One region of the Brevibacillus borstelensis genome, then DNA from elsewhere that is predicted to be linked to it. Evidence: riboswitches for the same ligand, from Rfam matches in the RefSeq annotation. Region 1 holds a riboswitch; each other region holds the start of a gene.
What was found. Region 1 has a riboswitch for S-adenosylmethionine ahead of V5G20_RS11340 (homoserine dehydrogenase). Riboswitches for the same ligand answer to the same signal wherever they lie in the genome.
Positions count from the first base shown of each region.

Region 2: another riboswitch for S-adenosylmethionine. It lies ahead of V5G20_RS25230 (homocysteine synthase); the one in region 1 lies ahead of V5G20_RS11340 (homoserine dehydrogenase).
Region 3: another riboswitch for S-adenosylmethionine. It lies ahead of V5G20_RS04580 (ABC transporter permease); the one in region 1 lies ahead of V5G20_RS11340 (homoserine dehydrogenase).

Region 1 covers NZ_CP144922.1:2,428,393-2,439,083, reverse strand. The annotation lists gene V5G20_RS11380 (glycerol-3-phosphate dehydrogenase/oxidase) at 1-370, opposite strand, end outside; gene V5G20_RS11375 (glycerol-3-phosphate responsive antiterminator) at 499-1,065, opposite strand; gene V5G20_RS11370 (HAD-IIA family hydrolase) at 1,115-1,885, opposite strand; gene V5G20_RS11365 (ABC transporter permease) at 1,898-3,604, opposite strand; gene V5G20_RS11360 (ABC transporter ATP-binding protein) at 3,601-4,728, opposite strand; gene V5G20_RS11355 (ABC transporter substrate-binding protein) at 4,741-5,049, opposite strand; gene V5G20_RS11350 (extracellular solute-binding protein) at 5,100-5,816, opposite strand; gene glpK (glycerol kinase GlpK) at 6,057-7,550, opposite strand; gene V5G20_RS11340 (homoserine dehydrogenase) at 7,652-8,902, opposite strand; SAM riboswitch class I at 8,988-9,102, opposite strand; SAM riboswitch class I at 9,206-9,317, opposite strand; gene V5G20_RS11335 (saccharopine dehydrogenase family protein) at 9,945-10,691, shown strand, end outside.
Region 2 covers NZ_CP144922.1:5,253,256-5,263,946, forward strand. The annotation lists gene V5G20_RS25215 (hypothetical protein) at 1-142, shown strand, start outside; gene V5G20_RS25220 (hypothetical protein) at 170-1,135, opposite strand; gene V5G20_RS25225 (IS4 family transposase) at 1,837-2,982, opposite strand; SAM riboswitch class I at 3,465-3,569, shown strand; gene V5G20_RS25230 (homocysteine synthase) at 3,651-4,952, shown strand; gene V5G20_RS25235 (GNAT family N-acetyltransferase) at 5,086-5,592, opposite strand; gene V5G20_RS25240 (MarR family transcriptional regulator) at 5,819-6,304, shown strand; gene V5G20_RS25245 (MFS transporter) at 6,374-7,573, shown strand; gene V5G20_RS25250 (TasA family protein) at 7,636-8,244, opposite strand; gene V5G20_RS25255 (signal peptidase I) at 8,345-8,884, opposite strand; gene V5G20_RS25260 (hypothetical protein) at 9,197-10,198, opposite strand; gene V5G20_RS25265 (hypothetical protein) at 10,211-10,691, opposite strand, start outside.
Region 3 covers NZ_CP144922.1:970,270-980,960, reverse strand. The annotation lists gene V5G20_RS04600 (peptide ABC transporter substrate-binding protein) at 1-1,160, opposite strand, end outside; gene V5G20_RS04595 (ABC transporter ATP-binding protein) at 1,189-2,145, opposite strand; gene V5G20_RS04590 (ABC transporter ATP-binding protein) at 2,138-3,160, opposite strand; gene V5G20_RS04585 (ABC transporter permease) at 3,174-4,121, opposite strand; gene V5G20_RS04580 (ABC transporter permease) at 4,126-5,058, opposite strand; SAM riboswitch class I at 5,175-5,279, opposite strand; gene V5G20_RS04575 (multicopper oxidase family protein) at 5,706-7,829, opposite strand; gene V5G20_RS04570 (hypothetical protein) at 7,860-8,396, opposite strand; gene V5G20_RS04565 (response regulator transcription factor) at 8,540-9,238, shown strand; gene V5G20_RS04560 (sensor histidine kinase) at 9,228-10,559, shown strand.

The sequences.
Region 1 (10,691 bases):
AGCCGACAGACGAAGCCAGGTAGCCGTAGGTCCCTCCCTTGTAGATCGGCAAAAGCATCGGTACAGGGATCACCAGATGAGGGGCATTTTTGTACAGAATGGCCCGCTCTCGTCCCACCTCCTGAACCAGCCGCACTTCCCCTTGCTTTAAATACCGCAGACCTCCGTGAATCAGCTTGGTCGACCGGCTGCTCGTGCCGGAACCAAAATCGTTCATTTCCAACAAGCCTACCTTCAGTCCGCGTTTGCTCGCATCAAGCGCAATGCCGGCACCGGTAATGCCTCCACCGATGACGAGCAGGTCAAGCGTATCTGTGGACATTTGCTGCAGAAGTTCCTGTCTGGTCCGTGCTGAAAATCGGTTACCCACTGGTTGCCTCCTCTCCGGCTTCGTGCCGGATGTTTTTGATCAACGAAAAAACCCCCATGAAAAGATCGGCCTGCCATGCAGACATGCCGTCTTTCCAAAGGGGTATCTCCTCATCTCTTCCCTTTTTCCTATTCAGGTGAAAACCAAAATTCTTTTGTTCCGACCGACACGGCCAGGGCGCCAGCCGCCAGTGCCTCGTCGATTTCCTGCCTGGTTCCGATCAGGCCGCCCGCGATGATCGGCAGCGGAGTGAGCTCGGTCATTTCCCGGATGACTCTGGGCATCACACCCGGCATGATCTCGACAGCATCGGGGGCGCTCTGCTCAACTACCCTGATTCCTTTGACTACCGCATTTCGGTCAATTAAAAATATCCGCTGAATCGCCATCAGATCCATTTCCTTGGCAACTCGGATCAGGTTGCTTCGCGTGGAAATAATACCGGTAGGGGCGATGTTTCTTGCCACATAGGCAACCCCGCTCTTGTCCGGTGCGATCCCCTCGATAAATTCCATATGCAGAAACACCTGTTTGCCTGCCGCTTTGCTTCTGTCGACAAGCTCCTGAATGTTAAAAATGGAGCCGGTCAACAGAAAGATGATATTGACATTGCTTCTGAGCGCGTCATCCAAATCGGCTTCGGATTGGACGGCAGCAATGGTTTCATACTCGACCAGATCTACAATAGGATACATCCGCTACCTCCATATGGTGCTTGGTTGCTCCCATTATAGCATCGCATGTCTAAAGATTCACAATTTCTTTAATACTGTTTAAAATGTACCGCGGATTGTATTCGCTTTGCTCGGCCATTTCCCTGGTCGAAATTCCGGTCAAGACCAAAACGGAGTTCATGCCTGTATCGTTCCCCATTTTGATGTCCGTTTCCAGCCGATCCCCTACCATGTAGCAAGCATGGTAGTCCAGACCGAGGTGACGTACGGCCGCTTCGGCTGCTATCGGAGAAGGCTTCCCGACCACCAGATCAATCGGTCTTCCCGTCGCGCCTTCCAGTGCCCCGATGAAGGCCCCGGTATCGGGTATTTGGCCATCCTCCAGCGGGCAGGTGCGATCCGGGTTGGACGCGATCACCTTGGCCCCGCGAATGGCGGCTTGATACAAGTCGTTTAATCCGTCATACGTGAACTGGCGATCCCAAGAGAGAACGACATAAGACACTTCATTCGGGTCTTCGCTCATCTGTATGCCGTGCGCGCGCAGCTCGTCTCGAATCGGCTGCTCGCCGATCACCAGTACTTTCTCTGTCGGAGTCATCACTTGCTGAAGGTATCTGGCTGCGATCAAGGATGAGTTCAGCACATCCTCCACTGTGGTGGGAATTCCCATTTTGGTCAGCTTTTCCGCGTAGGATTGACGGGTCGCGATCGGTTTGTTGGACAGAAACACGACCTTGTCCCCGCGGTTCCTTAGTTCCTGAATCGCTTCTGCTGCTCCCTCGATCAGGCGGTCTCCGAGATACACCGTACCGTCGAGGTCGAAGATAAACCCCTTCACTGCCTTTCCTCCTTAGTACAGTTGATCCTTGGTCAATTTTTTCGCCAGGTACTGCAGGACAATGACGATCGCAATGATCAGAATCGCCATCGCTGACGCGGTGTAGTATTCACCCCGCAGCAGGTTTTGGAATACCGCCAGGCTCATCGGCGCCCAATCTGTCGGGGCCAGAAGCAGGGAAATGCTCGTTTCCTTGATCACCGTTACGAATACGAGGATAGCACCCGCTGCAATGCCGGGCAGCATCAGCGGTCCGATCACGGTCACGGCGGCGAGCAGGTTGGATGCCCCCATATTTACCGCTGCCTCTTCGATATCCTTGCGAATCGCCATCATCGAGCTCATCGTCGAGCGGATCATGTACGGCATTCGCCTGATCGTATAGGCGATGATGAGCAAGATCGCTGTTCCCGTAAGCTTCAACGGAGCGGTATTAAACGTTTGGATAAGCGCGATTCCCAGCGAGATGCCCGGTACGATCAGCGGAATGGACGAGATAAAATCAAGTCCCCCGGAGTTGCGACGCACGACAAAGTAGGAGACGAAGGTGGCAATCACCACGCTCAGGACCAGCGCTCCGCCGGCAAGAACCAGACTGTTTAGAATATTTTTATGCGACGTGCTGAAAATCGTCAGATAGTGGCTGAGCGTATAGCCGTCCGGCAATGCGTGACGTCCCCATGTAGTCGCGAGCGACGACAGGAAGATGGATGCGACACCGAGTACGGGAATCAGTACGACCAAAAAGGAGTAGGTGGTCAGTACGGAGACTACGCCCTTGTGATCGTTCATTTTTTGGCGAGTCGGTTTTCCCGAGATCGTGCCGTATTCCTTTCCCTTGATCACGAGGCGCTGGAGCCAGAAGAAGAAGGCTGCGACCAGGAGCATGATGACGGTCAATACCGCGGAACCTGCCCAGTTGAAGAAGCCGGCCATCTCCCGATACGCTTCGACCACGATCAGGTTGAGATCTTTTGGCGCCAAAATAATCGGTGTCCCGAAGTCGGAAAAGCTGACGGTAAAAATCAGCAGCATGCTCGAAACGATCCCCGGCATCGCCAGCGGCAAGGTCACTCGCATAAACGTGTACCAACTATGGGCACCGAGGTTTTGCGACGCTTCTTCCAAGGTCAGGTCGCTGATCTTGAAGGCTGCCACCATCGGCCACAGGGCGTAAGGAAAGAAGTAGAAGACCTGTACGAGCACAATCCCGAGCATCGACTGGATGTCAAAAAGCACGCCTTCCCCGCCCAATGCTTGGTAGATGTGATTGACCCACCCCGTTTTTCCGAACATCAGCATGAAAGCATAGGACGAAATAAACGTGGGTACGACCAGAGGAATTGTACACAGTGTGGCAAAAAGTCCTTTGAACGGCATTTTCGTCCGCGCAAAGGCGTACGCAATCGGAATGACAACGATGGTCACAAGCAGTGCTACTCCGGTACTCAGCTTCAGGCTGTTCAGGAGGGCATCAAAGTAGCCCTTGCCCTCAAACAGCGAGGAGTAGGCCTCCAGAGACACATTGGACAGCTTCTCGATTGTCTTTGCCAGCGTTTTTTGGCTGACCAGGCTGCCAAACAGGTTGATCGGCTGGCCGGTAAAGCTGACGAGCAAAATCGAGAACAACGGAACCAGGAGAAACAGGAAGAAGAACAAGTAGATAAACCATTTCAGGACCGTAAACCCGCTCAATGATTCGAGAAATCGCTTTTTCATAGGATCACCACTAGATGAGGATCGATGGAAAGATAGACCTTTGTGCCTGGCGGAAGCAGCGGCGTTCCTGCTTCAAACGTCTTGTCCACTTCGATCTGCATGTTTCCGACCTGTACGTCATAGCGAATGCTGGGTCCAAGGTAGGTAGACATGGTGATGGTACCCTCTATCGATTTATCACCTGCATCGACCGGTTCTCCGGCAGCCAGGCGAATGCTTTCAGGGCGAATGATTACCTCTACATCTTCACGTTTCGCGGAAAAAGCCGATGTGAGCAGTTGCCCGCCTTCAAGCTGAATGACTGTACCGCTTGCCTCCGTTCCTTTTACCTTGCCCTTGAAAATATTGGACGAGCCTACGAAATCCGCTACAAAAGTGGAGCCCGGATTGCTGTACAGCGCGGTGGGCGTGTCCACCTGCACCAGCTTGCCTCCCTGCATAACTGCGACCCGGTCAGCCATGCTCATGGCCTCTTCCTGATCGTGTGTGACAAAGATCGTCGTAATTCCTACTTTTTGCTGAATCCGGCGGATCGTGACCCGCATGCTGTTGCGCAGCTTTTTGTCCAGGTTGGAGAGCGGTTCATCCATCAACAGCACAGCCGGCTCCATGATCAAGGCCCGAGCCAGCGCCACCCGCTGCTGCTGGCCGCCGGAAAGCTGTCCCGGCAGCCTGTCGGCCAAATGACCCAACTCTACGAAATCCAGTGCATCTCTCACCTTTTTTTCTGTCTCTTTGTCCACCCTGCCCAATTTCCGATTGAGCATATTGCCGAGGACTGCGAGTTTGGTGCCAAAGCCGCCTTGGTAGAAACGGCGCACCTGCAGGCTGTAGGCGACATTTTCAAATACATTCAAATGAGGGAACAGCGCATAGCTTTGAAAAACCATTCCGCAATTGCGCTGGTTGGCGGGGACGTTGCTGACATCGCGGTCCCCGATAAAAATTTTGCCGGATGTGGGACTTTCAAACCCGGCCACGCAGCGCATAGTCGTCGTTTTTCCGCAGCCGGACGGGCCGAGAAGGGCGAAGAACTCGCCCTCCCGAATGTCCAGACTGACGTCTTCCAATGCGGCGATTCCGTTAAACGATTTGTGCAAGTTCTCAATTCTGACCGACCCCATGGAAGAACCTCCTTATTGGAATTTTTGCCGCCATTCGTTGCGTACGCGGTCGTAGTTTTGCACGACCCAATCTACGTCGAGCTCCTGTGCATGCGGGATGACCTTTTCCAGCGTGAGCGGCGTTTTCGATTCAACCTCTTTGGAAATCGGGATATGGTACCAGTTGGCAAGCGTTTGCTGTCCTTCCTTGGACAACAGGTAGTCGATCAGCGCTTTGCCGCCGTCAGGGTTCGGTCCATCCTGGACAAGAGATACCGGGTTGACGATGACAGGAGTTTTCTCAGGAACGATAAAGTCCACCTTTTCCCCCTTTGCCTTCATTTCGTATGCCATGAAGTCAAATGCGATCGCGACATGGGCTTCGCCTTTGGCTACCGCTTTTCCGGGCGCCAGCCGGAGTCAGGCATCGCGCTCATCTGATCGACCAATTTTTTGAAGTACTCCCAGCCTGGTTCCTCCCCGCGCTCCATCAGTTGGCTCAGAACCGTAAGCGTGGCTGTTCCGGATGCTGCCGGGTTCGGCATTTGGAGCTTGCCTTTCCATTTCGGGTCCAAGAGGTCGTCCCATGTTTTCGGCGCTTCTTCCGGTTTTACCAGGTCGGTATTGTAAACAAAACCGAGGACGAACACCTCTGCTCCGATCCATTTCCAATCCTTGTCGCGGATTTTGATCCCGTCGCGCACTTCCGGCCAATCCTTGATCGCTTCAGGCGTATAGGCCGTAATAATATCCTTGTCCTTCGCCGACTCAAACGGCAGGAAACCGCCTCCGCCATACCAGACATCCCCCATCGGATTGTCCTTTTCGGCAATCATCTTGTTCACCAGAACGTTGGTGCCGGCGTACTGAATGTTAACGGTCGAGCCCTTGAAAGCCTTTTCAAAATTCTGACCAATTTCTTTGGTCATATCAGGTGTCTCAGGCGAGTAGAGTGCAATTTGACCCAGTTCTTTTGCGGCACCCGAACCCCCGCCAGCTTCTCCTTGGCCCGTACTGGATGAGCCCGTATCCCCCGAGGAACACCCTGCTACTGCCACCGTCGACAACAACGCCGCGGTCGCTACGACATTCAGCCACTTTTTCACCATTTGTCAGACCCCTCTTTCTATTCGTGTTCATTTTTCTGTTGATCGAATAGGTTTGACGATAATGAATAAAAAGAAAACCCTTACGTATATAAACACACTCCTCCCCTTAAAAGGAATGTGTTTACGGGTAAGGGTTTTCTCCGTTTTCTCCGCCTAACCGTATTTCCGTATGTTTTCGTGCTGCACGATCAACTTTTCTAAAGTATAACCATAGTTTTCAATAACTGTCAATGAAAATGCTTACACAAATGCTGCCGCAGCCCGGACAGCCTTTTGCCAACCGGCATATAGCCTGCTGCGCTCCGTCTCTTCCAGTCTCGCCTCGAATGAGCGCTCAACCTGCCAATTGTGCGAAATCTCCTCTTTGCTTTTCCAAAAACCGATGCCCAACCCGGCCAAATAGGCGGCACCGAGCGCCGTCGTTTCATGTACGCGCGGACGCTCGACGGTGACACCGAGAATATCGCTTTGAAATTGCATCAGGAACTGATTCGCTACGGCACCGCCGTCTACGCGAAGCTTGCTCAGCGGAATGCCGGCATCTGCTTCCATGGCTGCCACCACGTCTCTGGTTTGGTACGCCAGCGACTCCAGTGTGGCCCGGATGAAATGCTCTTTTTTGGTTCCCCGGGTCAGTCCAAAAATCGCGCCGCGGACCTCGCTGTTCCAGTAAGGAGTGCCCAAGCCCACAAAAGCCGGGACGACATAGACGCCTTCGGTGGATGACACGGCCGTTGCGTAGCGTTCGCTGTCTGCCGAGGTTTTGAGCATGCGCAGGCCATCCCGCAGCCATTGGATTGCAGAGCCTGCGACAAAAATGCTCCCTTCCAGCGCGTACTCCACTTTTCCGCCAAGGCCCCAGGCGATCGTCGTCAGCAAGCCATGCTCGGAGCGAACGGCTTGTTCTCCGGTGTTCATCAGCAAAAAACAGCCGGTGCCGTATGTATTTTTGGCCATGCCCCGCTCGAAGCAGGCTTGCCCGAACAAAGCGGCCTGCTGGTCTCCTGCAGCCCCCGAGATCGGAACCTCGACGCCAAAGAACAAATCCTTGTCGGTTACCGCATACACCTCCGAGCTGCTTCTCACCTCAGGCAGCATCGCACGCGGGACATCGAGCAGAGCCAGCAGCTCATCGTCCCACTTCAAATCAAAAATATTGTACATGAGTGTGCGCGACGCGTTGGTATAGTCGGTCACATGCGCCCGGCCGCCGGACAGCTTCCAGATCAGCCACGTGTCAATCGTTCCGAACAGGAGGTCGCCCTGCTCCGCCAAAGCGCGGGCGCCTTCCACATGGTCGAGAATCCATTTTACTTTTGTGCCCGAAAAGTAAGCATCGATCAGCAGACCGGTCGTATCCCGAAACAATGGGTCGTATCCCTTGCTTTTGAGCTCTTCGCAAATTCCCGCTGTCTGTCTCGACTGCCAGACAATTGCGTGATAGATGGGCACTCCGGTATGCTTGTTCCACACCACGGTCGTCTCGCGTTGATTGGTGATCCCGATGGCTGCCACTTCCTGTGCCGAAACATTGTGGCTGGCCAAAACCTCGCCGATTACGCCGACGACCGATGACCAGATGTCCAGGGCATTGTGCTCTACCCATCCTGGCTGGGGAAAGAGCTGGGGAAATTCTTTCTGGGCCATCCCGACGATGCTTCCTTGCTTGTCGAACAAGATGGCCCGGGAACTGGTCGTCCCCTGATCGATTGCGAGCACATACTTTTTATCCATGAGCTTCCTCCTTCTACCGCGGGATACGGGCACCCTTTTTCTCCTCTATTAGGGGTGAAACCGGATGCGGTCTATATCCCGAAGCATTGGGCCGTCTCCGCTCACAACACGGGAAACACTTCCGCCCTGATGCCGAAATCGCGGTGCAGCGCCTTCTTGTGCTCCTCTGCAAAACCGCTGGCAATCATGCCGATGCGCAAGACGCTCGCCCAGTCATATTGTATTCGCTGTTTTTCCACGAGAACTCCTGCCCGATCCAAAAAATGCGTGACTTGATCAGGCGTTCCCCGCAACGCTTTACTTTCCAGATAGCAAAAGCACCGCTTCTCCCCGGCTTCCCGATTGCCTGCCGGCTCGCTTTCCTGCCAGACCGGCTGAGGAGTGAAGCGCTGGGTCAGCAAATAGGCCAGATCCTCCACCACAGCGCTTGCTGTCGGAAGCTCGCCTGCCCCTTTGCCCATGAACAAAAGGTCGCCGACGATATTGCCCGACACCTGCACGGCGTTGTAGGCATCCTGCACCTGCGCGAGTGGGTGATCCAGCGGCAGAAGCGTTGGACGGACGGAAAGCTGTAGACCGCCCCCGGCCTTGGAAGCCTTGGCCAGCAGCTTGATCCGGTACCCCAATTCGCGGGCGAGGCCGATCTGTCCGAGGTGCAGCTTTTCAATCCCCTGCCTCTCGGCTGCATGCAGCGGTAGCGATTCACCAAATACGAGCTGGGCGAGGATGTACGTTTTGTACAAGGCATCCCAGCCCTCTACGTCCGAGGCGGGGTCCGCTTCGGCGTAGCCCAGCTCCTGCGCCTGCTTCAGCACTTCGGCGTAGGGAAGCTTTTCCTGTTCCATCCGCGTCAGGATGTAATTCGTCGTCCCGTTTAAAATGCCGCTGACCGATACGATGTCATTAGTCCGGAGAAACTGGCGCAGCACGCCGAGAATCGGAATCCCTCCGGCTACGCTGGCCTCGTACGCGAGCTGAACGCCGTGCCGATTGGCTAGCCGCACCAGCTCCGTTCCGTGCTTGGCAAGCAGCTCCTTGTTCGCGGTGACGATGTGACAGCCCTTTTCAATCAGTGCACGGACATAGCCGTATGTCGGCTCGACGCCGCCCATCACCTCGACGACGATGTCCACGTCTGACGCCAGCACTTCTTCAAACCGGGTCGTGATCAGATTGTTCTCAATCGGTACAGACCGCTGCTTTTCCGCATTGCGGACCAGCGCCTTGACCACCTCGACACGTCTGCCCAACCTGTCCGACAGCTTTTGCTGCTGAGAGCGGATCGTTTTCAAGACGCCGCCCCCCACCGTCCCTACGCCAAGCAATCCTACTTTTACCACACTTGCACTCATGTACTCCACCTCTTTTTCTCATTTCAAACATAAAAAAGGCCTTCTTCCGTTTAAGAAGAAGGCTCGCGAGCTACAGGGGGCCTCCTTCTCATCTGCCAAGACATACTGCTGCTGTCTTGCAGGAATTGGCACCTTGCCACAAACTGCGTGACGGTTGCCGGGCTTCATCGGGCCAGTCCCTCCACCTCTCTGGATAAGAAAGAAGTTATGAAGTTGCGATAACTCAAAAACATTTGATCATACAAATAAAAAACCTTCTCCCGTTAAGAAGAAGGTTGGCATCCGGAATGGACGTACTCCCGCTTCTTATCTGTCAAGACTGTCATCAGTCCTGCAGGAATTGGCACCTTGTCACAAACTGCGTGACGGTTGCCGGGCTTCATCGGGCCAGTCCCTCCGCCTCTCTGGATAAGAACAGTATTTTCCTGTTGGCAACATTGTAAGGAATTCGGTTTGAGCCGTCAACCAGATATTTCCGACATTTCATCTTCGGACGATTCCTTTCATTTTTGAAAAGAAAGGTTTCTCATTTTTAATAAGGTGTTCTCATGCAGGTGATGGCGCACCAACAGACATTTCCAGCACTTTGTTTTGGTTTTTGCTTTCTCAATAGTGAGAATAATGGTACTGCCGATGCTCCTTCATACTGCACAGGAAGCAGCCGGTCATTTGGTATCATTCTTGCATATATTTTCAGAAAAGTCAGAGTATAATTCCCTCTTTCCATTCGCATGGGACGTCGGGTGCGTCGAATATACATGAATAAAAGACGCTCCACTCTGACTTTTTCAGCAGGAAGGAGGTGCTTTTTTTGAGTAGGCTGCTGCCTGTTTTGATCCACGATCGTCCCACTTAGCTTCGGTTTCTACTATGATCTGCCCGTGTGCAGAAGGAGGGTGTTTGGATGAGACTTCGTCCGCGTGAACCAATCGATGTTGCGACACAAGTCGCGGTATTTCCTGCTACGATCGATCTGCATTTGCAGAAATGGCTGTTTCGAATGCGAAGATAGAACGTTTTCCAAAAATGGAAGGAGGACTCTATGCGAGTCGCTATTTTAGGAGTTGGCGGTGTAGGACAAGTAAGCGCGTGTGAAATCGTGAAATCGAAGTATTTGCAAAAACTGGTGCTGGCAGATATATCGATCGGCCCGGCTGAAGAGCTGGCTGCCGAGCTGCGCCGGGAGACGGATGTGGAAATCCAGGTAAAACGTGTCGACGCACGCGATGTATCGAGCGTCCAATCTATTTTGACTGACATTGACGTACTGCTGCATATCGGCTTGCCGGAAAACAACTTTGAAGTGATGAAAGCGTGCCTGAACACGAAAACCCATTATATCGACACGGCTTCAAGCGGCCCGCAATGGCTCCGCAAGCAGCTAGCCTGGACCGATAAATTCAAAGCGGCAGGCATTCTCGGAATCATGGGGCTTGGGTGCGACCCCGGCTTCTCCAACATCGCGGCGCGGTACGCTGTGGATCAGTTGGACGAAGTCGATGAGATTTTGATTCGCGACGGCGACAATTCCGTCGTCGACTACGACGGCTTCTGCTCCTTCTTCAGTCCGCAGACAGCCATTCAGGAGTGTTTGGCCAAACCGAACTTCTGGACGGCTGACAAGGGTGAACAATACTTGCCTACTCCCTTTGCCAACAAAGAGGAGTTCGAATTCCCCGAGCCGATCGGCTGGCTGGACTGCTACAACGTGGAGCACGAAGAAGCGACCACTCTTGGCGAGACGATTGGCCGCGCAAAAGGGTGCAAATACGTGGACTTCAAGTACGCC
Region 2 (10,691 bases), 2.7 Mb from region 1:
CCATATGGCCTATATCGACAAATCTACTGGTATGCCAATAAAAGTAGAGGACTATAACAGCAATAACGAAGTTATGGCGGTCTATCTATACTTTTTTGATTATGTTCATGAAATAGGTGACAGGTTTATAGAGGAAAAGTAAAAAGCGCGATTTCTCGCGCCTTTTTTATTACGATCGGTAGAAATCTTCAATTGCATCTAGCAGCCCCGGAGTTCCCGTCACAACTTCAAGCGTATTTCCGTAAAACACGATTGGCACATCATTGATAAGCGGGCTAAAAGTGTCAATGTAATCATTAAAGATTGCCCTCTTGCTCTTGTTGAAATCGCTATCGCCTTCCATGTTCACACCGATGAAGGCCGTAGCGGATGAGCGTTTACCACCAGCAACTGGATCTCCATATACGTCCACGACTTCATCATTACGGGCACTCCTATAAACCAAGTTCACATTCTTATCAGGAGCCGAGTGATAATATGTTGCTGGTTGAATACAAATAACATCAAAAATATTGGTGCGATTAGCGATAACTCCTATATTGTGAGCAATATTTTCCCTGTTTGCACCATAGCCATAGTACGGGCACCACATAAAGTATCTTTCATAAGTGTTGCGAATACGATAAGACAGATCATTCAACAGTTTCACCATCGGATTTGAGGTTGGTCTGGAACTGTCAAGTTTCTCCTGAATCGGATAAATGGCTTCTGTACTGAAGTAAAAACCTGCAAAATCCTTATCCCAATATGTTTGTCCCAACCGATCAACGATTGTACTTTTCACTTGTTTCATATAATCTACATAGTCAGAATAGAATTCGTCCGCCTTCTCGATAGTAGATGAATTGTTGTGAAGCATAGGGAGGGAAATGTACATTTCCTCTCCAGCAATGTCTGATCGCTTCCACACTCTTAGAAAATCCTCCAAATAGCTAATGGATTTCGAAATGACTTGCGCTCGATGTGATTTAGATTTCAGACGATCAAACCTCGTGCTTGCATCATCCGGGTGTCCGAGGTGAATAACATACACGTTAAGCCTTCGACCGTCGAGTGCGTTAAGCATACTTGTAGTTACGTTATAACCGTCGCCTGTATAAATGTGTAATCCTCGAATGCGGTTCAGTGCTATCATAATGCAAAGTCCTCCTTGTTTTTGTAAGAGATAAACGACTTTTTGACCGGTCATCTTGTCGCTTTCACTTACTAGGTAAAATACAAGGAAATTTGCTCACTCTTTTTTTTTGAACAGGTAAGGGATTGGCGTGGAATAATTGATCGACGTGAGGGGAAAAAAGTGAGGAATAAAGGTGAATTAGTCATGTTCCCCTCCAAAACTCAGCTACCGCATTATTCTGAGGAACTGGAAAAAGAGAAGGAAGAAAACGACAAATTTATCAGGGACCTTCGTGTTAGGGTTGAAGATATCATGAAAAGACAAGAGCTATGCAGGCCATCTTCACGAGAACAACACCAATAGGCCAGGGGAGCTACTCCCTAGCCTCAACACAGGATATTGTGCATATGTATACCTATACCTGCCTCTCGTTATGGCCCGTACGCAGCCATCGACCGGTGCAAAAATGCGCAAGGAAAAGCATCCATCACTAGGGCGCCCACTTCGAACAGGAACCTTGCAGTAACGGATTCGCCAAAATCAACTGAATATATTCAAACATTAGCGTTGCATAAAAAATGAATCCATCTATTGTCAAATTATTCTGAATGACATTTTCAACTTTACAACCAAAAACGAGAACAGCCAAGCAAAAGGTAGCCACTATCCATTTGGTAGTTTTATACATTTATTACAACATCGACAACAACAAACAACACTTACTTCCTTTTCTGTCGCCCTCTGGATGTTCGTTTGGATTGGTAATCCATTCTGCCTATCCATTGTTCAAAGGTCTGCCAGAGAAACACTTTGAGCCATCTACTGATTTGCAGCAGACTGTGCTGACTGTTTCTTTCCAGCTTTACAAGAAGCAACAAGCAGTAAGCAATGAGAGCGAGAAAAACTTGATTCCAGACCGCATTTTCACTTGTTCCATAGAACGTCTTGATCTTTGCGTGTTGTTTCATCCATTTGAAAAACAGTTCTATTTGCCAGCGCCAACGGTAGATGTCGCTCAATTCTTCTGCTTCTAAGTCGAACCGATTGGTGATGATTCGAATACGATTTCCTTTCGAATCATGCGTTTCAATCAGTCGTAACACATTATCCACCCGTTTTTGTGGCGTTCCAAGAAGGATCATGGAGTCGGATAAAACGGAGCTTTCTGGTGGTACTTTGAAAGTATACAAATGACGAGTTTCCGCGTTATCCTTGAGACGTGAAGCAAAAAAGATGCCCTGATCGGTATACTCATCGAACTTTTCATAATCCACGTACCCTCGATCAAAGACGTACATGGCTCCGATCTCATCAATCAGCGACTCCATTTGGGTGCGGTCATTGGATTTGGCACAAGTTAGGGAAATCTTTTCAGGATAGACATCCTCCTGGCTTGCGAAAACGAGACGAAGATGAATTTTGATTCCTGCCTTTGTTTCGCGAAAGGTTGCCCACTTATACTTTTGCAAACATAATCCAATTGTAGTGGAATCAATGATCTTTATGTGTTTTCGAAGAGAGCAGGCTTTTCCAGAAACGCGTTGAATTTGCTGGACAAGGTCGACAAAAACTTCTTCAAGCAAAGCAGGTTCTACCCGATTGTTTTTTCGACTAAGCTGTGCGGGGCTGATCGATGACAGTCCTAATTCTTGCTGAAATTTCTTTGATAGAACATCGTCAGCAATGGCTCGAAGCCCTTCGCGTTGCTGAAGTTGGGCATGTAAAAATAGGAGAAGATACGCTTTTGTCGTCAGCTTCTTCACGTACTTGTCTTGATCCGTTTCGTCAATTCGTTGTTGAAGTTTCATAATATTGATGGGTGCAACCCATTTACCAAATGAAGAAAATAGGGTATTCTTGTCCATGAGCTATCCTTTGCGTTGGATTTGGACAGGAACTACCTGACCTTTCCAGTGTAAAGGATTTTTTTGTTCCCTAGACAACCAAATACCAAAGATTATGTGTATTTTGAATGATGGGAAAAGATTAATGCAACGCTAGTGATATTCAAAGCAATAAAAAAAGCCGGAGGCCTGTGCTTCCGCTCCGATTTTTTCCTTGCGCCAGTCCCGCATTGATCAAGGACAAGGTTTCCCAGCCTACTGCAAACTCATTTTCCATGGCTCTTTCCTTTCCTCCTTATTGTTGCTGTGAGGAAAAACAAAAAGCCCAAGAGCGTACACCACCCGAAACAGCTCCTCCCCACCCTCCAGATGCAGAGAAAAGACCATACGATAGCAGCGCTCTCGAAATCAAAGAAAAACCACCCATTTAGTCGGAAATTTGATTGACCTTCCGAAATTGTCCCCTTATAATACCAAATAAGCGCTATAAGAAAATTGCAAACATTTCATCAAGAGTGGTGGAGGGACAGGCCCGATGAAACCCGGCAACCTGCGCAAGGACGCATGGTGCCAAATCCTGCAGAATCGCTGATTCTGAGAGATGAAACCGCCCGGCATGTCCGAAGCCTTCCCCTCTCAGGAGAAGGCTTCGTTTTCTTTATATCTTTTGACGAGAGGAAGAGATGCCCATGTCAGACCAGCAACAGTGGAAACCGGAAACCCTTGCCCTGCACGGCGGCCAATCCGTCGATCCTGTGACAGGATCGCGAGCAGTGCCGATCTACCAGACGACGTCCTATGTGTTCCGCGATACGGAGCATGCGGCCAACCTGTTTGGCCTCAAGGAGCCAGGCAACATTTACACGCGGATCATGAATCCGACGCAGGATGTATTTGAACAGCGCGTTGCCCTTTTGGAGGGCGGGGTCGGGGCACTTGCCACTTCGTCCGGCCAGGCTGCGATTACATTCGCCATCCTGAACATCGCCCAGGCGGGTGACGAGATCGTCTCCTCCAGCAACCTGTACGGCGGCACCTACAATCTGTTTGCCCATACACTGGGCAGACTGGGGATCAAGGTTCATTTCGTCGATCCGTCCGATCCGGAGAATTTCCGGGCCAAGATCAACGAAAATACGAAAGCTCTTTTCACCGAAACAATCGGAAATCCGCGAATTGACGTCGCCGATATCGAAGCGATTGCGGCCATCGCCCACGAAAACGGAGTTCCGCTGATCGTAGACAATACGTTTGCCACGCCGCTGCTTTGCCGACCGTTTGACTACGGTGCCGATATTGTCGTTCACTCCACGACCAAGTTTATTGGCGGACACGGCACCGCGATCGGAGGAATCGTCGTCGATTCCGGCAAGTTTGACTGGAACAACGGAAAGTTCCCCGGGTTGACCACACCGGACCCGAGCTACCACGGCGTCGTCTACACGGAGGCTGTCGGACCGCTTGCCTACATTATCAAAGCGCGCGTGCAGCTCCAGCGCGATATCGGCGCGGCCGTGGCTCCTTTCAATTCCTTTTTGTTCCTGCAAGGGCTGGAGACGCTTCACCTGCGGATTGAACGCCACAGCCAAAACGCATTGGCGGTAGCCCGCTATCTTCAGCAGCATCCCGCGGTCGAGTGGGTCAACTACCCTGGCCTGGAGGACAGTCCTTACCACGAACTCGCGAAAAAGTACCTGCCGAAAGGAGCGGGAGCAATCCTCACCTTTGGCATTCGCGGCGGTGTTGCCGAGGGCAAAAAGCTGATCGAGTCGGTGAAGCTGTTCTCCCATTTGGCAAACGTCGGCGATTCCAAGTCGCTCATCATCCACCCGGCTAGCACCACTCATCAGCAAATGAACAAATCCGAGCAGCTTGCTGCCGGTGTGACCCCTGGCATGATCCGCATTTCCGTCGGTACGGAAGCCATCGACGACATCATCGCTGATCTGGAGCAGGCACTCCATGCGGCGGTAGCGGTCAGCAAGGTGTAGCTGAACATTTAACGAGCCGGGAACAGCCTTTTTCCTGAACCCGCCATAGCAAAAGGGACGACCCTCTGTCGCGAATGACGCGGACGATGGTCTTCCCTTTTTCCTTTTCCTTGGCAGAGGGGCCAAGGTGAGCTCAAATAGATTTATAGTAAAAAACAGTTGCATGCAATTCCCCATCCGCCGATCTGGCGTAGTCAGGGATGCGGCCCGCTTCCTTATATCCGAGTGAGGCATAGAGCAGGTTGGAAGGATCTCCTTCTCTCGTGTCGAGAACAAGGAGCGTCCGCCCCGCCTGCTTCGCCCTCGCCTCCGCTGCTTGCATCAATCTGCGGCCGATTCCCTTGCGGCGATAATCCGGATGGGCCATCAGTTTGGCGATTTCCGCCCTGTGTCTGCCGTTTTGCTTCGTGGATGCATGCAACTGGACGCTTCCGACAATCTCATTGTTGATTTTGGCCACAAGCAGAATGACCCCGGGCTGCAATACGTTCTCCCAGTACCGCCTTGCCTCTGCCTGCTCCATCGGCGGGAGAAAACCGACAGACGCACCATCCTCGACAACCTTTACCAAAATCTCCGAAAGCCTCTCAACATGCTCGGCAATGCGATTGCATTCTTCAACCTCTACTTCACGAAACATAGCAGACACCCCCAACTGCTGGTTTTGGCCAATCTATTCTTTCTACTATACGCTGTGGGTAATCTTTCTTACAACAAGCGATGTACTTTTAACAGACGACGTATGTTAACAGACTCTGTCAGAACGACAATTTCGTCGGCTTGCTTGCAATGCTACCGAAGCTTGTGGTACATTGGTATTGTTTCCTTGGAAACAATACTGAGGAGGAGGCTGCTCGACATTGGATGTGAAGGAAAGCATCTTCCAGCAAATTCTCGTTCTGTCTCATAAGCAGGAGGAGCGAAGAAAACAGAGACACGACCGATTGCTCGATGAAATCAACCGACTTGCTCCCGACTGTGCGCCATGCAAAAATTTGAGCCTCACCGAGCTGCACGTGATTCAATGCATCGGTCTCGGCGGCGATGCAAACGTGACGGCGATCTCTCAAAAAATCGGGGTGACGAAAAGCGCTGTTTCCAAAATCACGGCAAAGCTGCTCACAAAAGGACTCATCACGCGCTACCAGCTTCACGGCAATCAAAAGGAAGTCTATTTTCGGCTTTCACGACAGGGAGAAGCGGTTTTCTCCATCCATGAGCAGCAGCATCAAAACATCAGCAGCGAGTGGAAGGCGTTTCTGGGGCGGTACACCGCAGAGGAGCTCGCCTTTTTGCACCGCTTGCTGCAGGATGCACTGGAACTGGCTGATCAAAAACAACGCGATGAATGACATTCGATCTTCGTCGCATTACTTTTGAACATATTGTTTCCACGGAAACAAAAAAGGAGGAAAACAACCATGATACAAAAACAAACGGTTGGCTCGTCTACTATTTTATACCTGCTGGGGATTACGATTTTAATCGGTACCTTTGCCCAAAATCTATTCTTGCCGATTTTGACCGATATGCAGCAAACCTTCCATGCTTCCGCTTTTGCGATCAATCTGACCGTTTCCGTTTTTACGCTGATGCTTGCCGTGATGCAGCTCGTGTACGGCCCTCTGGTTGACCGCCTCGGCCGCCGGAGAGTCCTGCTTCCTGCCCTGCTCCTGTTTGTGGCCGCCTCCATCGGCTGCGCTTATGCCCCTTCTCTTGCCTATTTACTGTTCTTCCGGGCGCTCCAGGGTATCGGCTTTGCCGCGATTCCGATCGCAGCTGCGACGGTCATCGGGGACCTGTTTGAGGGGGCAAAAAGAGCAGAAGCGATGGGCACCTATCAAATGATGCTGGGATTGGGCCCGGCGCTTGGGCCGCTGCTGGGCGGCTGGCTGGGGGGACTTGGCGGACATCCGGTCATTTTTCTGTTTCTCGCTGTCAGCTCGCTGATTCTTTTTGGCGCCAACGCCTGGCTGCTCCCGGAAACCAGGCCGTCCGGCTTGTTGGCGACGAAAAAAGAGGGGCGACCGTTTGCCTCTATTTTGACCCATCCAGTGGGAGGAGCGATCATTTTTATCGCTTTTGCGCAAATGTTCACCTATTACAGTTTCCTCGTGTTCCTGCCTGTGCAGGCCACTCACTCCTTTGGACTGGATCCGAATGAGATCGGCGTATTGTTTCTGTGCATTTCGCTCGTATTCATTGCAAGCAGCAAAATGAGCCGTCTTCTGTTGAAGCGCTTCAGGCTTGAGCGCGCTTTGTTGATGACCGCCATCGCGAATGCCGCTGCCACCGTTCTCTTCATGCTGCTGGCCAACATATCGCTGACCGCCCTGATTTTCGGCAGCATGGCGTACGTTTTGACGCTGGGGATCGGCATGCCTTTGCATACGACGCTTTTGTCCGAGGCTTTCCTCAATGAACGGGCTACAGCCATCGGCTGCTACAATTTTGTCCGCTACATAGGGATGGCGGCGGGCCCGGTAATCGGCGCCTTCCTGTTCAAGCTGGGGGACAGCTGGCTGGAATTTGGCTTTGCCGGGCTGTTTATCGCCGTCTCTGCATGGGTTGGCTGGATTCGTTTCCACACCGCTTCAAATGTCGTCCGTCCCGGCCAGTAGTACTTGCCAAAAAATCCCCACTCGTCTTTGAGTGAGGATTTCTTTTTGCGGCAGCCAACCAATTATTTCGGCTCGCCGGCTGTTTGCTTGCCTTCCAGCTTCAGCGTCAGGTTTACGCTGTCTTCCTGGAAGCGGTTTTGATCATTGCCGTCATCTGCGAATTCAATACCCATGTAAATGCGGTCTGTCGTGTCAGGCGGCAGCGTGAGGAGCTTGGTAGCCCAACTGCTGATATCCACTTGACCGCTGTCTTTCAATTCCTTCAGCGATTTGCCGTTCAGCGGATGGACGATGACCCGCTCGGAGATCGGGATGCTCGGATCTGCGCTGGACAGCCAGTAAACCTTCAGGTGATTGTCGAGATCATCAGAGCCGTTGTCGCCGTTTTTGTCGGCTACCGTGTAATCTACGCTCATCAGCAGTTTATTGATGTCGATAGTCCCTGTGTTGGTGATGTCAAATGTTCTTTCAAACCAATCACCGGGCTTCATGTTTTCCACTTGGAAGACGGACTCGGCTGGTGTTGCGCCGATTTCCATTTTACCGGCGGCAAACGTATTGTCCTTGATTTCGCTTGTGGCATTGAACCATGCGAAGGTGCCTCCGCCGATCAGTGCCGCGCCAAGTCCTACGGATGCCAAGGTTACCGCAAATTGCTTTTTCAAGCTCATGTTTTTCTTCCTCCCACGCATTCATGATATTTATGATGACTTGAAGCCTGATACCAGAAAGAACTGCTATCAGCCCCCAAGGTATCACCGCGAGGGTGATTTACGGCTGCGGCTTTGCCGCCGTTTTCGCTTCCTCTTCCTTGATCATTCGCAAGAGCTTCCAGACCTGGCTGACGATCAGGTAGAGTCCGGGCAAGCCCAGCATCAGCAGCATGCCGAGTCCCGATCTGGCAAACTCGATAAAGTAACCGATGAGCGGAACGGAGTACTGCACTTTGCCGATAAACCGGTCTGGCGTGACCGGGGCTGTGTCCTTTCCGTCGTTGGCGTCGCCCTTGGTAATCAACTGGCCATCGCGTTTCTCGATGACGCGGTGCGTAATCGTGAGGCCTTCCGGGTCCTTGAAGGTAATGATGTCCTTTTCTTTGACCTCCTTGAAGTCGACCGGCTTTACCGCGACGATGCTTCCCGTGTTGAAGGCGGGAGCCATCGATCCGCTGAGCACGACCATGATCTGGTTGCCGAACAGAACCGTTTTCCCTCCGTTTATCTTGCTGACGAAGAGAAGACCCGTGATGGCGATGACCGCGATTAAAAACAGACTCGTCAGAATGGATATGCACTTTTTCAACAGGACCACTGGATGATCTCCCCGCTTTCCTTGGCGTTCGGCTGTATGCCGTTCACAGTTCTCATCTTACGGATTTTCCGTTTTCCCATCTTCCTGCGTCAGGGTGAACTTCCTGACTGTCCGGGATGATCCGAAGCACCGGAAAGTATGGCTGCATTTTCATACCGAGGGATGACCTTATCTCAGCTTTTCATGGTGCAGTGGAACGACGGAAACGACTTTTGGCATGAAAAAACCAGCGAGTGGTGACCCGCCGGTCTTGTTTGATCCGTTTCTGTTTGATCCGTTTACACTTTGTTTGAATGCACGCTGCTAAAGCACTCAGCCTGTCGAGGCTGGCAGACTCTCGCCGTCTTGGTTCGACGGCGGAGTATTGTCTTCTCCCGGGCTCGGAGGCGGCTGATCCTCGCCTTCTCCGCCTGGAGGCTGCGGCGTCTTTTCCCCTGTGCTCGGAGACTGAGGTTCTTCTCCTGTGTCCGGTGGCTGCGGAATTTCTCCCCCTGCTCCCGGCGGCTGAGGTGCTTCTCCTCCTGCTCCCGGCGGTTGCGGAATTTCTCCTCCTGCTCCCGGCGGCTGCGGAATTTCTCCTCCTGCTCCCGGCGGCTTCGGTGCTTCTCCACCCGCCCCCGGCGGTTGCGGAATTTCTCCTCCTGCTCCCGGCGGCTTCGGTGCTTCTCCCCCTGCACCCGGCGGAGGCGGTACAGGGGTTTCCGTCCCCGGCGGCGGAGAGCCCGGCGTGCCAGTCCCCGGTCCAGGTTTGGCGAGCGGAGGTGGCGGGCTCACCTCCACGACACTCGAGCTTTCCTTGTATTCCGTAACGACCGTCAACGGAATCACGTGCCGGTAAAAACCGCCCAAGGCTGTTATGTGCAGTTCCCCTTCCAGTGTTTCATGTTCGCGCTTGACTTGATCCCGTATATGGCCGATGCGAAACTCGATGCCGTTCCCGCCGCCTTCCCGGCTGATCTCGAGGCGCCCCTCCGGCTCACCCGTCACTTTCAGATTTTCCACGTCCAGATCGAGATGCGGACGCTGCGGCTTGAATACGAGCGTAAAGGTGCCCTCGTCGATGCTAATGTCTACATCGCGTTCCTCCGTGCTTTTTCCTGCTTCCGTCTTTACTCTGGTAATCGTTACGTGCTTCTCCACCTCTGTCACGAGGCGAATCGCTTCCGTTTCCGTTGTAAAGACGTCTTCATTGGTTCCCAGACTGACAGGGACTGTCTGCTTTTTCTCACTGGTCAAAAAGGCAACTGTACCTTCGAGGGGGAGGAGCGCGAAGATCAATGCGAAAGCCATGAGGCCCGACACCAGCTTTTTCACCATTCGTCCCCCCTATTCCGCAAAAATGGCATCCAGCGTGGCCTGTTTGGCCAGGAAGCGTATTTCCAGGTTCCCCTTCAGCGCTTGAAAGCTGTGATCTACGCCTTCCTTTGGCAAATAGACGGTGATCGCAAACGTCTTGCTTCGCTGATGGGGAGAGAAATGCTCTTCCGTTCCGTTCACATGCTTCAGCCCGGGCTGCTCCTGATGCAGCCCCCGGACCAGCCCGTCATAAATGACGCTGCCGCCGCTTTCAATCCGGATGCGCAGAACTTCTTCCAGCTTCTGCACGTCTTCCGGCTTGCCCGCTTCCTTCACCTCAGCCACAATCTTGTAGATAAATTCCAGATCGCTCTCTCCGCTGGAAAGGGTCGCCTCCAGCTGGCGGGCGTCTCCCGGGATCATCCGGAACAAGTCGACTGCCTGGTTGCCCCCTTCAATCACCCGCCACTTTTCGCCAAACACGCTGCTTGTAATGTCCAAAAGCCCGATG
Region 3 (10,691 bases), 1.5 Mb from region 1:
GGCGGAAGCTCTGTCCAGCCTTCTTCCTTCAAGCCTTCCGCCAAAAGCTGCTTCGCCTTGGCCGGATCGAACTGATAGTATGGCGCCACTTCTTCCCGGAAGTCCTTGCCCGCAGGAGTTTTCACCCCGAATGGCGTGTAGCCGTACGCCGGGAGCTGGCCTCCCATGGTCACGTTTGCCGTCAGGATGTCCCGGTCGATTGCGTAGGAAAAGGCCTGACGGATTTTCGCGTTGGTGAACGGCTCTTTCTCTACGTTAAACGTGTACGTATAAATGCTGTAGTCCGGGAACGATTTGTACTCTTCTTTTCCCTTTTCCTGCTCAATCACGTCGATTGGCAAAGAGTCGATCAGGTCAAGCTCTCCCGTTTTGAACATCTGGTAGTAGGTAGTCGCTTCGTTCACCATCTTGAAGTGGACGGTCTCCATCGTTACCTTGTCTTTTTCCCAGTAGCTATGGCTTTTGGCGATGGTCAGCTGACTGTTGTGGTCCCAGCTCTCCACAGTGTACGGGCCGTTGGTCACGATGCCTTTCGCTTCCGCTGCCCAGTTTTTGTCCGCTTCCACAACTTTCTTGTTCACCGGCAGATAGGCGCGGCTCATCATGATTTTCGGGAAATAGGTGATGGGGTCTTTCAGTCTGACGACGAGTGTGCGGTCATCCTTTGCCTTGATCTGCACGTCATCCACGCTGCCTTTGCCCGAGTTGTACGCCTCCGCGCCTTGTATGTAGTAGAGCGCAGATGGTTCATAGGCGGCAGTCTGCGGGTTCAGCACACGCTTCCAGGAGTATTCGTAGTCATGCGCCGTTACCGGATCGCCGTTCGACCATTTCATCTCGGGGCGCAGGGTAAACGTGTAGGTTTTGCCATCCGGGGAGACTTCCACCTTTTCGGCTGCGCCTTCCACGATGTCCCCGTTTTGGCCGTAGCGGTACAGTCCTTCGTACAGATGGTCGATCACCCAGTACGAGGTGGTATCGGAAGCGAATGCCGGGTCCAATGTGTACGGTTCACCCCGCAGATTGGCGGTCATGACTTGTTTGACGGCTGCCCCCGTCTGTTGATCGGAAGACGTAGCCGGCTTATCGCTGCCGCATGCGGAGAGCGCAGGCACGGCGAGCGCCAGCAGTGCGGCAAAAGCGAGCAATCCTTTTTTCATCGATGATTTCCTCCTTGTTCTCCTCTGTCTACTGTACAAAATGGCAAGCGATCCAGTGTCCGCGCCTCACCTCCTTCCACTCCGGCGCTGCTTCGGCGCAGACGCCTTGGGCCGCCGGGCATCTGGTGCGAAACGGGCACCCGCTTGGCGGATGAATCGGGCTCGGCATCTCTCCGGTCAGGACAATCTGCTCCCGCTCTTCGCGCTGGGCAGGATGGGAGACCGGCATGGCGGAGATCAAAGCCTGCGTGTACGGATGCAGCGGTGCTGCAAACAACTCCTCGCTCGGTGCCAGCTCCATCATCTGCCCCAGGTACATCACGCCGATCCGGTCGCTGATGTGCTTTACCATCGCCAGGTCATGCGCGATAAACAAATAGGTGATGTCCCGCTCTGCCTGCAGATCTGCCAGCAGATTGACGATTTGCGCCTGAATGGATACATCCAGTGCGGAGATGGACTCGTCCGCCACGATAAAGCTCGGCTCCACAGCAAGCGCCCGGGCGATCCCGATGCGCTGCCGTTGTCCGCCGCTGAATTCATGCGGAAAGCGTTTGGCGTGGCCGGGGTGCAGTCCGACCAGCTCCAGCAGGCGGTAGATGCGTTCTTCCCGCTCTTTTCCTTTTGCCAATCCGTAGGCGTCGATTCCTTCGGCGATGATGTCGCCCACCCTGAGCCGCGGATTAAGCGAGGCTTGCGGGTCCTGGAAGATTAGCTGCATGTGGCGGTTTGCTTCCCGCCTTTCGTGTCTGTCCATCCTGGCGAGGTCTTTTCCTTGAAAAAGGATGCGCCCCGCAGTAGCCGGGTACAGGCCCACGATCGTCCTGCCCAGCGTCGACTTGCCGCAGCCGCTTTCCCCGACGATACCGAGCGTCTCCCCCCGCCTGATGGCAAAAGAAACGCGGTCAACAGCCCTGACCCGTTGGCCGCCGCCAATCTCAAACGATTTGGCGAGATTCTCCACCTCCACGATGTTGTCAAGCATATGTCTCCCTCCCTGCTGCAATCCACGCTTCCGCCTTCGGGGCACGCGGGTCGTTCAGCCAGCAGCTCGCCTCATGAGAATCGGAAAACGATTCGGCTGGCGGCATATGCGCCAGGCAAATTTCCATAGCAAAGCGGCAGCGGGCGGCAAACGGACAGCCGGCTGGCGGACGAAACAAATCCGGCGGAGTCCCTTCGATGGGGACCAGCCGCTCTTTTTTTCCTGCCGCAAGACGCGGCACAGACTGCAGCAGCCCCTGTGTGTATGGATGGCGCGGGTTGTCAAAAATCTCTTCCACCCGGCCGCTCTCCACCACTGCGCCCGCGTACATCACCGCCACATGGTCGGCTACCTCTGCGACTACGCCCAGATCGTGGGTGATCAAAATGATCGATGTGTTCAACTGCTGCTGCAGCTCCTTCATCAGCCGAAGGATCTGCGCCTGAATGGTCACGTCGAGCGCCGTCGTCGGCTCGTCGGCGATGATCAGCTCTGGATGGCAGGCCAGCGCCATGGCGATGCCGACACGCTGCCGCATGCCTCCGCTCAGCTCGTGCGGATATTGTTCATACCGCCTCGCCGCCTCCGGAATGCCCACCCTCTCCAGCAGCTTCAGCGTCTCTTCCTTTGCTTCCGCCTTCGTCTGCTTTCGATGCTTGATCAGTCCTTCGGCAATCTGTGTCCCGATTTTCATCGTCGGGTTCAGCGAGGTCATCGGGTCCTGAAAGATCATGCCGATCTGCGAGCCGCGAATCTGCTGCCACTCCTGTTTCGTCAGCCGGGTCAGCTCACGCCCGCGAAACCGGATGCTGCCGCTCTTTACCTGGCCGGATCGGGGCGGAATCATCCCCATCAATGCCCGGGCAGTCACGCTTTTTCCGCAGCCGCTCTCTCCGACAATGGCCAGCGTCTCTCCCTCCCTCACGGAAAAGGACACCCCTCTCACTGCCTGCACCTCTCCGCCGTACGTGCGAAAGGAGACGCGCAGCTGGTCTACTTCCAACAATGGCTTCACGATGAACTCCCCCTCATTTCCTGATGCGCGGGTCCAGCGCGTCCTGCAGACCGTCCCCGAGCGCGTTGCACGCGAACATGGCAAGCGAAATCATGAATCCCGGAAAAAACAGCCGCCACCACTGCCCGCTCAGCACAACCGCCAGCGCGTCGTTGGCCATCGTTCCCCAACTGGCCGTCGGCGCTTGCACGCCCAGACCGAGAAAGCTGAGAAACGACTCGGCGAAGATCGCATGCGGAATCGTAAAGGTCAGGTTGACGATGATCACGCCAATCGTATTGGGCAGCAGATGCCTGATGATGATTTTGGCATGGGAGGTGCCCAGCTTTTCTGCCGCCAGCACAAACTCCTGCCGCTTGATCTGCATGAGCTGTCCTCTGACCAGGCGGGCCATGCCCACCCAGCCGGTCAGCGAAAGCGCAATAATGATCGTGGCGAGTCCCGGCTCCAGAACGACCATCAGCAGGATCACCACCAGCAGATACGGGATGCTGTAGAGAATTTCAGCCAGCCGCATCAGGATGTTGTCCACTCGGTCACCCAGCCTGCTCCTTCCTGCCATGTATCCGGAAATGCCGCCGATGCACACACCGATTACCAGGTCGATGGCCGCCGCCACCACACCGATAAACAAAGAGATGCGGCCGCCCATCCAGGTACGCGCCCACATGTCCCGGCCCAGATCGTCCGTTCCAAACCAGTGCTCGCCCGAGGGCGGCAGATTCCCCTGCGTCAACGACTGCTCATGCGGGCTGTGAGGAACGAGCATCGGTCCGAAGATCGAGAGCGCCACCACCGCCGCGAGCAGGAAGAACCCGAGTATCGCCAGCTTGTTGCGGCATACCCGCTGCCATACCTCCTGCCAATACCCGAGGCTGGGACGTTCCCGCTCTTCCCCGGCAAGCCGGCTTGGGTCGACAGGTCGAAACAGCGAATCCAGTTGTGTTGCCTGATTGGCCATAACGCTATCTCCCTCCGCTCGTCAATCTGATGCGCGGGTCAATCACCCGGTACAGCAGGTCGATGATGTACAAAGTAAAAATGAGCACAAAGCTGTAAAAAACAGTCATTCCCAAAATGACCGGATAATCGCGGTTAAAAATGCTTTCCACGAAGTATTTGCCAAGCCCCGGAATGGCGAAAATCTTTTCCACCACAAAGGTTCCGGTCATCAGGTTGGCAAACAGCGGACCGACAAAGGTAAGCACCGGCAGTATGGTATTGCGCATCCCGTGTCTGACGACGATGGAAAAGGTGCCAAGCCCTTTCGCCTCCGCCGTGCTTATGTATTCCTGCTGCCAGACTTCCAGCATGCTGGCTCGTACGAATCGGGCGATAATGGCAAGCGGCCCGATGGCGAGCGCAAGCGTCGGAAGAACCGAATGCTCCCAGCTCCCCCAAGCCGCGACGGGCAAAAGCTCCCATTTGACCGCCATGTATTTGATCAACAGCGGTGCCAGAATAAAACTGGGGACGGAAATCCCGACGATGGCCGCGAACATGGACAGAAAATCCAACGCCCGGTTTTGGTAGAGCGCCGCGACGATTCCGACTGTGATCCCACCTGCCAGCGCGACAAGAAACGCCTGGAGCCCCAGAACAGCCGAGGCGGGAAAGCCCTCCGCAATCAGCGTGTTCACGTCCCTTGTCTTGGACTGGATGGACGGCCCCAGGTCAAATTGCACCAAGCCTTTCAGATAGAGCAGGTACTGCATAGGGATCGGCTCATCCAGGTTGTACTGGGCCCGCATGTTTTTCACGACTTCTTCCGGAAGCATTTTGGCGTCAGACGCGAACGGGTCGCCCGGAATCAGGTGCATGATCACAAACGTCACCGTGACAATGATCCACAGCGTAACCAGCATGAGAAAGCCACGCTTGACCGCATAATGAAGCACGTTGTTTCCTCCTTTGTGCAATTGTAATACTAAGTAAATAAATACGAATACTATGGATTATACATACAGAAAGCCCCTCTCCAGAAAGAAGAGGGGCGATTTGTACGGTTCCCACCTTCTTATCTCTCAGAATAACTCCGCAGGATTTAGCACCGTAAGGTCCATCAGACCAAGGTTGCCGGGTTTCATCGGGCCAGTCCCTCCACCACTCTCGATAAGAATGTTTTATGAAGTTAAATTTCATTCACTAAATTCTTTTTTATCTTATCATTTTACTTGGATATGTCAATGCGGTTTTAGTGCATTTGATTTTTGTTTATTTGTTACAGCTTTCATAGAAATGGACAAAAAAATCAATTTACGAGATCTGACGATAGTTACTTTCTATCTTACTGGAATGTAATAAATATAAAAGCAATAGTGATCAATAGAAAAAGAACAAATAATATCCCAAACACTATACATGTGTTTGCTGCTTTTTTAAAACTTGTCAAATTGGAGTTATTCAAAGACTCGATAGAACTAAAGAAACTTTTCAATGCTCCTATTAAAAAAAGAAATGTAAAGAAAGAAAATAAATACAGCAATATCATCACTTTCCTTTCTTTCTTAACCTTATATGGCATTATCATCATGGAGTCAATCGCCTAATCCGGCAAATTCCCAGTCCTCGTCCCAACTTCATAAGAAGCCCGCACATGATCATACATAAGATGCAAAATCATGCCGGTCGCCGCATGATCCAGGTTATGGCAGTGGTCCATCCACATGCCCGGATTGTCCGCGACAAATGCGACCTCATACGATTCGCCGGGCAGCACGTTTAACGTATCGGTAAGCCATGGAGTCTTCACCTTCTCGCCGTTCTTCTTCAAAACCGTCATATGATGCCCGTGCAAGTGCATCGGATGCTCGGTCAAGCTTTTATTCACAAAGGTCGTTTTGACGCTATCGCCTTCTTTGACGACAAAAGTCGGCACCCGGGGATACACCTCTCCATTGATCGTCCACAAAAAATGAAACGTGCCGTTGTAAAATCCCATCTCGTTTCCGAGAATCATCTGGAATTCCCGATCGAATTTTTTCGCTGCCGTGACGTCATTTGTGACGGGCTTACCGTAATCGGACGGGTCGAACTCGGCAGATTCCGCCTTGAAGATCGGTTCCTCCGGAGGGGTTTCGGTATAAAAAATGATGCCAGGATTGCTCGTGTTCTTGTAATCGCCGAGTTTAAAGAGAACGGGACGGTCCGGCATCGTGAAGGTCACGTCGTATCTGCCGCCCGAACCAAGCCGCAACGCTGTTTGATCGGACAATGGCTGCGGGTCTTGAATCCGCATCCCGTCAATGCTCGTGATTCGGAAATCGGTCCCCTGCAGAAGATATTTTTGTGAAAGCTTATGCGTATTGATGATTCTCAGCTTTACTTTCTTCCCCGGCTTTACCTGCTTCGTTTGCCAACCGTCTTCTTTTCCAAAGGCATGTTTATACCCTTGGCTGGTCGTCCAGCGATGGTTGATGACGGTAAACTGTTCGTCAAAGGTTTCCGCGTCCTGCTTCGACTCGACAATCAGCGTGCCGAAAAGCCCTTTCACCACTTGCTCCGACGCTTGCTGATGAGAATGGAACCAGTACGTCCCTTCCTGCTCGGCCCGAAACTTGTAAGTAAACGATTGCCCCGGTTTCACGACATTTTGCGTCATCCCCGGCACGCCGTCCATTGCATTCGGCACGTTATAGCCATGCCAATGAATCGTCACTCCGCTATCGATATCTTTATTGATCAGCTTCACTTCGACCATATCGCCATGCTTCACCCTGAGCTCGGGAGCGATTTCGCCGTTATACGTCCAGGCATCGATCACGGCTCCAGACGCAAGCGGTATCTTCTCTTGCTGTGCCACCAGTTCGAACTTCACATCGGCAGGAGCGGAAATATCTCCGGTCAGAGCTGCTACTTCAACTGTCCCCGTGCCGGTTTGATGATGAGCGCCATGCTGCTCATGACGATGATGCCCGGAGCCTGCAGACATCCGTGTAGCCGCGCCGCCCCCTTCGTCAATCCGGTCGTGATTCATCATGTCGGATGCTTCCGGCAGCTTGGAGGCTTGCACTCCCGCCAGTACGTTTGATACAAGGATGGCGATTGCGACCACGGCGGTTAGCGTACCAGCAGCAACGAAGTTGACCATCCTGTAAACAAGCCCGCGCTGAAGCGGTTCCCCCCGTACAACCTTCGCGTACCTTCTTCTTGCAAAAATCGCCGGCACAAGCAAAAGGAGCGCAACCAGCATCATCCGTTGAACGACCTCAAACGGGCCGGGCAGAACAGGCTGGGCAAAGACGGTGCTGAAAGCAGCAATGCCGGATGCGAGCGCTGCCGCATAAAAGGACAGCAGTACGGATGGATGAGCCACTGTGCGCAACGCTTCCGTCGTCGGTGCATCTCCACCGGAGTCCCGCAAGCTTTTTAACCGGGGCCATACCGTTACCGTCAAATACAATTGAGAAAGCAACGTCAGCGGGATAATCGCTTTGACCGTTCCCTCTACAAACAGCCAGCCGCTCGTAACGAGTTGGCCGATGATGATCGCGTACCACAGAGCACTCAGAAGAAGCGCCGCGCCACCCACCCGCAGAAGGAAAGCTCTCCTCTTTTTCAAGCTGTCGCTGGTTTGCGAGTAAGGAAGGCCTGTTGCCACAATACCGGCGATCCCCCACAACAGGGTCATACAGATCGTAAGCACGATGCTGGAAATGGTTTCAAACATGGTCTCCCCTCCTCGTGATCGGATGCTTCGTCATTTTGCCGCTTCTTGCTTGGGCTTCCGGACGATCGGCTTGATTTTTCCAAACGGTTTGAAATAAGAGATCGCCGTCATAAAGATCAGCGAGACGATATTGGCAATGGCTCCGCCAATCAATGAATAACTAGTGTTCAGGAAGGCAGCATCGCCGAGCGCAAGGAATCTCTCCTGTTCGGCGATCCGAACGATTTGAGACAACCAGTCTGCCATATACCCGATGCCGAAACCGATCAACGATACAGTCAGGATCAGCTTAATCAAGATCCAGTAATGCTTGAAAAGCCCCCAATTCGTCCAAACGGACAAGACAATGCCGGTGAGCAGCGCGACTACAGCGGTGTACCGGATGAAGACAACATCGACCAAATGCATATTGTCCAAGGTGTAATACAGCTGCTCGCCGTTCTCCGCCTTCAGCATATACATACCGAGCAGCAGCATGACCATCGCTCCGCCAAGCCAGCAGACGACCGAAAGCACATGGATGATGATGAGCAATTGCTTTTTCCTGATCGACAATTTGTAACCCATACTCCAATCCTCCCTAACAGCTTCTTTGTTAGCCATCCTACCAACGAAATGTTGCGAACTTGTGGTGAACCTATTTACACATTGTGAGGGCCACAGATATCCGATAAAGTTGGTATTAAATGGGCAGTACTGGGAGGTTGAAAATGGGGAGTAAAGTTCTGATCGTAGAGGATGAAATCAAAATCGCATCGCTCATCGAATCGTTTCTTCAGAGCGAAGGATACGATTGTCTAACAGCGATAGATGGCAAAACGGCCCTGCAGCTCTTTGCAAAACACAAACCGGATATTGTGCTCCTGGACTGGATGCTTCCGCAAATGAACGGACTGGACATTTGCCGGCAGCTCAGACAGATCGGCTCTCCCGGCATCATCATGGTCACGGCCAAATCCGAGGAAACCGACAAAATCGTCGGCCTCGAAATGGGAGCGGACGATTACCTGACAAAGCCTTTCAGCTTGAGGGAGCTTTCCGCCCGAGTCCGTTCCCTCTTGAGACGGATGAACAGAAATGAAAGCGACGGGTCCGGCAGCGTGCTGCGAAGATGCGATTTGACGATTCACGAGGACAATCTGCAGGTGTTTAAAGGGACAGAGGAGCTGCATCTCACTCCAACCGAATTCAAAATCCTGCACCTGCTGGCGTCGAAGCCCGGACGGGTGTACAGCCGCATGCAGCTTCTGCAGCACGCTTTCGAGGAGGAATTTGTCGTCGACGAACGGACGGTAGATTCCCATATCAGCAAGCTCCGCAAGAAAATAGAGAACGGCGGCCGGACCTCCGACTACATTCAGACGGTATACGGATTCGGCTACCGATTCGGAGCGGAACATGAAAATTAGAACCAAGCTGTTCCTGACGATGAGCGTAATGATCGTGCTGCTCCTGCTTTTTCTGCTCGGCGTCACGCATGCACAGTTTTATATTTCTCGTGATTTTGCTTATCTGGAGGATAAAGCTGCTTTTGAATCACTAAAGAAAGAGTTCGAACAATTCTATAGGGACCACGGCAATTCATGGGAACATGTCGGCGATGCCAGGTTTGAGTATTCCGCCCCCTTTGCCGGAATCGTTTTGTCTGCAGATGGAAACTTCCTGTATCAGCAAGGAAAACTAAGCGCGGATGAACTACGCAATGACGGCTACAAACTCGTGCTTGCCTCGGGTGACAAGAGGATCGGCAGGCTGTACGTGATGAACGACAGTCAGTTCAAGACGTATGAGTTTAAGAAGATGTGGTACGGCATACTGCCCAATATCGGCATCGCTTCCCTGCTGTTCACCTTTGTCGCGGCTCTGCTGACCATCTTTTTGTTGTCCTGGAGACTGACAAGCCCTATCCGCAAAATCATCGCGGGCATCGAGGCCATCAAAAAAGGCGACGCTGCAGCCATCTTTCCGGAACAAAGGAAAGATGAATTTGGAGCGATTGCCAAGGCTCTTCGGGAGATGAACGATTCGCTGGCAGCCGCGGAACGAACCCGAAAACAGCTGATGTCCGATGTCGCCCACGAATTGAAAACGCCGCTGATGATCATTCAAGGGGAATTGGAGCTGGCTCATGAGACCGGGGCCCCCCTTTCTCCGGCCAAGCAAGCTTCCCTTCTCGATGAAGTATTGCGGCTGTCGCGTTTGGTCCATGATGTACTGGATTTGTCCAGGCTTGAGGCCGGCATGATGGAACTGCACCCGCGAACGGAAAACCTGGTCGTGTTGTTGGAGGATGTCACGGCGAAGACCCGGTTTATGGCAGAGGATAAGCACATACAGCTTTCCGTGCACGCCGAAGAAGAGAATATTCCTGTGTCGGTTGAGAAATCCCGGATTCTCCAAGCGCTGTATAACATCCTGTCGAACGCCATCTACTATACGAATCCCGGCGGCCAAATCCGCCTCCATGCGGAAACCGTACACCTGCCCGACCGGCAGCAGCCATACGCCTGTATCCGGGTGGAAGACAACGGGGTCGGCATACCCGAAGCGGATTTGCCTCATATCTTCAACCGCTTTTATCGAGCGGATCATTCCCGTGCCCGCCCGAGCGGCGGGACAGGTCTCGGGCTCGCGATCGCGCAGCAGAACATCGTGGCTCATCAGGGGTGGATTGAGGTGGAAAGCGAAGTGGGGAGAGGTTCTGTGTTCAAAGTCTATTTGCCGATGTGACGGATGGAGGCAATCTTGTGACAGACTCTGATGGCTGAACAATATCATTCCGACAATGAGGGCCGAGCAAAAACTGCCTATATTCAGCATGTTGTCGACCTGGCTCGAACTAAGCAGGGACTCCCTCTTCAA